DNA from 2 places in the Oceanobacillus sp. FSL W7-1309 genome. Region 2 is predicted to be linked to the other one. Evidence: riboswitches for the same ligand, from Rfam matches in the RefSeq annotation. Region 2 holds a riboswitch; the other holds the start of a gene.
The links. A riboswitch is a leader RNA that binds a small molecule or an ion and turns the genes downstream of it on or off. The one in region 2 is predicted to bind glycine.
Positions count from the first base shown of each region.

Region 1 (2,412 bases), 630 kb from region 2:
GATTCAGTGAGTTTTGTTGCTTTTCTCGTATTTCGAATCATTACTTTTTGAATCAATTGTTTTAAATAAGGATCTTGTTCCAGCTTACTTCGATCCTTACCATATTTTTCGATAAAGGAATCATAATTTCCTAGATGACCAGGTCGAAGTATTGTAATTAAATTAAATATCTCAATTAATCGGTTTTGTACAGGTGTAGCTGTTAAAAGCAAGCAGTACTTCTTTTTAATTGCACGTACAAATTGATAGTTTTTTGTTTTATGATTTTTAAGCTTATGCGCTTCATCAATCAGAATAAAATCATATTCCGTGTCAATTATTTCTTCACGGTTAGGAGAACGTTTTGCTGTATCAAGGGAGGAAATAATAATCGGATTTTCTTTCCAACTATAATTCTTCCGATGTGCAACTGCTGGTATATAAAACTTTTCATTCAATTCCTTCACCCATTGGTTAACAAGCGATGCAGGAACGAGAATAAGTGCATTTTTTACTAATCCCCGAATCATGTATTCTTTTAAAATAAGACCTGCTTCAATTGTTTTTCCTAATCCGACCTCATCTGCTAATATTGCACGACCATTCATCTTTTCAATTGCTTGTTCAGCAACATCGGTTTGGTGATCTAAAAAGTTAACATGTGGAAGATACTCTAATGCACGTAACCCATTAAAAGAAGGTGAACTTGTTGTTAACTCAGCTTGAAATGCCATCGAAAAGAGTTCCCAATTGGAGAAAGGACCCTCTTTGCTAATGGCTGTTTCTAGAGCATTGATAAAGGCTGAATCTTTTTGTAGTTCAATAGAATCCATATGTTGAACACACATCCTATTATTAAAATTTGGATTTCACTATAATTTTGCTTTTTGATATGTTATAATTCAAAGTGAAATAGAGTTCCTTACATTCTGATACATAGTATAACCAAATATAAATTTTTCATTAGCGGATGATTACAAGGGGAGAGCTTACATTATGTAACGCCGAAGGAGCAAGTTAAGAGCGAATCTCTCAGGCAAAAAGACTCTTGTAGGACGCAACTCTGGAGAGTGTTTACTTAGAATTAGTAAACCACCCACGAAGCAAATACTTATACAGTCATCCAACGTTCGTATAAGTATGCAACTTTCTGGTTTAAGGACAGAGATTTCTTCGGTAAGGAAGGAATCTCTATTTTTATGCACTTTTTCAACAAAATTAGGAGGAGTGGATGGTATGAGCGAGTTGAAACGAACACCTATTTTTTCGGAATATGGAAAATACGGGGCGAAAACAATTGATTTTGGGGGCTGGGATTTACCAGTACAATTTACTGGGATCAAACAGGAACACGAAGCAACCAGAACAAAAGCAGGGCTATTTGATGTGTCACATATGGGGGAAATTGCTGTAAAGGGCCCTAAAAGCTTAGAATTTCTGCAATACGTTATGACAAATGATGTGACCAAGCTCGTGCCAAACCGAGCACAATACACGATTATGTGCTATGAAAACGGGGGAACAGTCGATGATCTAATTATTTATATGCTTGCAGAAAATGATTATTTGTTAGTGGTGAATGCAGCGAATACAGAAAAAGATTATGAGTGGCTGCTCCAGCATAACACATACAGCGAAAAGGAAGTAACGATTACCAATACCTCAGCTGATTATGTTCAATTTGCATTACAGGGACCGAATTCAGAGGAGATATTGCAGCAGCTTGCAAAAACCAATCTATCCGAGATCAAGTTTTTCCGCTTCGATGCAAATGTTCCGCTGGAAAATTCAGAACATACTGCAATTGTTTCGCGTACTGGCTATACTGGTGAAGATGGATTTGAAATCTATATTGACAAATCAGAAGGTCCTGCTTTGTGGAATCGGCTGCTTGAGGCAGGAAAAGACAAAGGGCTCGAGCCAATTGGACTTGGCGCGCGTGATACACTTCGTTTCGAAGCAGGTCTTGCATTGTATGGTCAGGAATTATCAAAGGATATCAGCCCAATTGAAGCGGGGCTTTCGTTTGCTGTAAAAGTGAACAAAGAAGCAGATTTTATAGGGAAATCTGTACTAAAAGAGCAAGTGGAAAATGGAACGACAAGAAAATTAGTTGGAATTGAAATGATCGATAAAGGCATTCCACGGCATGGATATACGGTATTGAAGGATGATCAAGTGATTGGGTTTGTAACATCTGGTACACAATCCCCAACTTTTAACAAAAATATTGGATTAGCACTTATTGATTCCGAGTTTGCAAATGAAGGTACAGAATTAGAAGTCCAAGTTCGAAAACGCAAATTAAAAGCAATTATTGTAAAGACACCATTTTATAAACGAGATAAATAGGGGGCATCGTAATGGAATTTCGTTATTTACCTATGACTGAAACCGATCAAGAAGAAATGCTGCAAACAATCGGAGTTTCAA
Region 1 is NZ_JBBOBX010000002.1:785,969-788,380, reverse strand. It holds gene NST46_RS16595 (DEAD/DEAH box helicase) at 1-812, opposite strand, end outside; glycine riboswitch at 950-1,037, shown strand; glycine riboswitch at 1,041-1,146, shown strand; gene gcvT (glycine cleavage system aminomethyltransferase GcvT) at 1,216-2,331, shown strand; gene gcvPA (aminomethyl-transferring glycine dehydrogenase subunit GcvPA) at 2,343-2,412, shown strand, end outside.
Region 1: linked by a shared signal. The riboswitch ahead of gcvT (glycine cleavage system aminomethyltransferase GcvT) and the one ahead of NST46_RS19585 (amino acid permease) in region 2 are both predicted to bind glycine.

Region 2 (2,412 bases):
AACGAGTGTGAATACTCCTTCTGGCATTACATAATTTAATGCGACTGAAATTAAAACAACTGCAGTCGAAAAGAACAATGCATTGGAAGGAACCTTTCTTTTATCAAGCTTGGCAAATTTTTCCGGTGCATTTTTCTCTTTAGCGAGTGAATATACCATCCGGCTTGTACTGAAGATGGCACTATTACATGCTGAAGCAGCAGAAGTTAGAACGACAAAATTGATGATACCAGCAGCACCAACGATACCAACTACCGTAAAGACTTGGACGAATGGACTTTCAGTTGGGCTGATAGCGGTCCATGGATACACACTCATAATAACAAGAAGTGCACCTATATAAAAAATGATAATTCGAATAGGAATATTATTTATCGCTTTAGGTATAACTTTCTCTGGATTTTCTGTTTCTCCCGCTGTAAGTCCTACAAGTTCGATACCAACAAACGCAAATACGACCATTTGAAAAGAGAGGATGAAACCATTTACACCATTTGGAAACATGCCTCCGTGGTTCCATAGATTCGTGAAACTCGCTCCACCTGCATCCGTGGAAAAACCACTTATAATCATAACAATACCTGTAACTATTAAGGCTAGAATTGCGATGACTTTAATTAATGCGAACCAGAATTCCATTTCTCCAAACAGTTTTACGGTGGCCAAGTTCATACATAATAAAATAACAAGCGCGATTAATCCTGGCATCCATTGTGGTATCGTTGGAAACCAATACTGGGTATAGAGGCCAACTGCTGTTAAGTCAGCCATTGCAATGGAAATCCAACAGAACCAATATGTCCAGCCAGTTAAAAATGCTGTCATTTCACCTAAATAATCTCTTACAAAGTCAACAAACGAATGATAGCTTAAATTACTTAACAGCAATTCTCCAAGGGCACGCATGATTAAAAAGAGAACAGCACCTGTAATCAAGTATGCGAATAATATGGATGGCCCTGCTAAATGTATTGATTTTCCTGCACCAAGAAATAATCCCGTACCAATTGCTCCACCAATAGCTATCAGTTGTACGTGTCTGTTTTTTAAACCCCTATCTAATTTTTGTTCTTGCATACAATTCCCTTCTCTCAACCTTTTTGATAATTATTAATTGATTTAGTTGCTAGTTCTTCAGTCTTTTATAAAATCATCATTTCAATTATATAACTGAAAAATCCCACATTTAAAAAAAGGATAGAGAAGGGCTATATTATTTCCATTCTCTGTCCTTTTACCTGAAAGTTTATCCTTCTATAATAGAAGGTCCCCTTTGGTGGCATAAATTGCACTCTCCAGAGTAGCGTCCTGTATTGGTGCTTTTACCTGAGAGATTAATTCCAATGGTTTTTTTGGAACTTGCTCCTTCGGTGGCGATATACTTCGCTCTCTCCCAATACAATCATCCGCAAGTTATGTAACTGTATAATATACTTAATTGTAATAACAATAGAATTTTTATTATAGCATATTATTTGATATCTCATCAATGTCATTACATTAAATTTAAAGCAGTTCCGAGATATAAATTCTTGTCCTGATCAAAACGATTATCGTGCTGCAGCACTGGAAAAAGCAAAAAAATGTTCAGTAAACCTTCAAGAATATTAAAAAGGTCAACGGCGTCTGAATCTGCCAAATATGTAAAGAGTTTAACATTTGATTCGTGCGGAAAAGTTGAGAAAAGAAGAAGAATGGATGTTATTAGATAACTAAGTAAACAGTCAAAAAATAACAGAACAGAGATTAGTAGGGCGTAAATTGGGCAATTACGTAACATTTAATAAAAAAAAACCTCGCCACAATTATAATTGTAACGAGGGTTTCCTATTATATTACCCAATAGAGCCTTCCATCTCGAACTTAATCAATCTGTTCATCTCTACTGCATATTCCATTGGAAGTTCTTTTGTAAATGGCTCGATGAAGCCCATTACGATCATTTCTGTTGCTTCTTCCTCTGTTAATCCTCTACTCATCAAGTAGAACAATTGCTCTTCAGATACTTTAGAAACTTTCGCTTCGTGCTCCAATGAAATGTTATCATTTAAAATTTCATTGTATGGAATAGTATCAGAGAACGATTCGTTATCCATGATTAGCGTGTCACATTCGATGTTTGCACGTGCACCGTCTGCTTTACGTCCAAAGTGTACAAGACCGAGGTACGAAACCTTTCCGCCTTGTTTAGAGATTGATTTTGAAACAATTGTTGAAGACGTGTTTGGTGCTAAGTGATGCATTTTTGCACCTGCGTGCTGTAATTGTCCTTTACCAGCAATAGCGATAGATAGCGTGTTACCACGTGCACCTTCGCCTTTTAATAAAATCGCAGGGTATTTCATCGTTAATTTCGAACCGATGTTACCATCAATCCATTCCATCGTTCCATTTGCATCAACTACTGCACGT
Region 2 is NZ_JBBOBX010000002.1:1,418,000-1,420,411, forward strand. It holds gene NST46_RS19585 (amino acid permease) at 1-1,077, opposite strand, end outside; glycine riboswitch at 1,225-1,301, opposite strand; glycine riboswitch at 1,305-1,406, opposite strand; gene sufB (Fe-S cluster assembly protein SufB) at 1,836-2,412, opposite strand, start outside.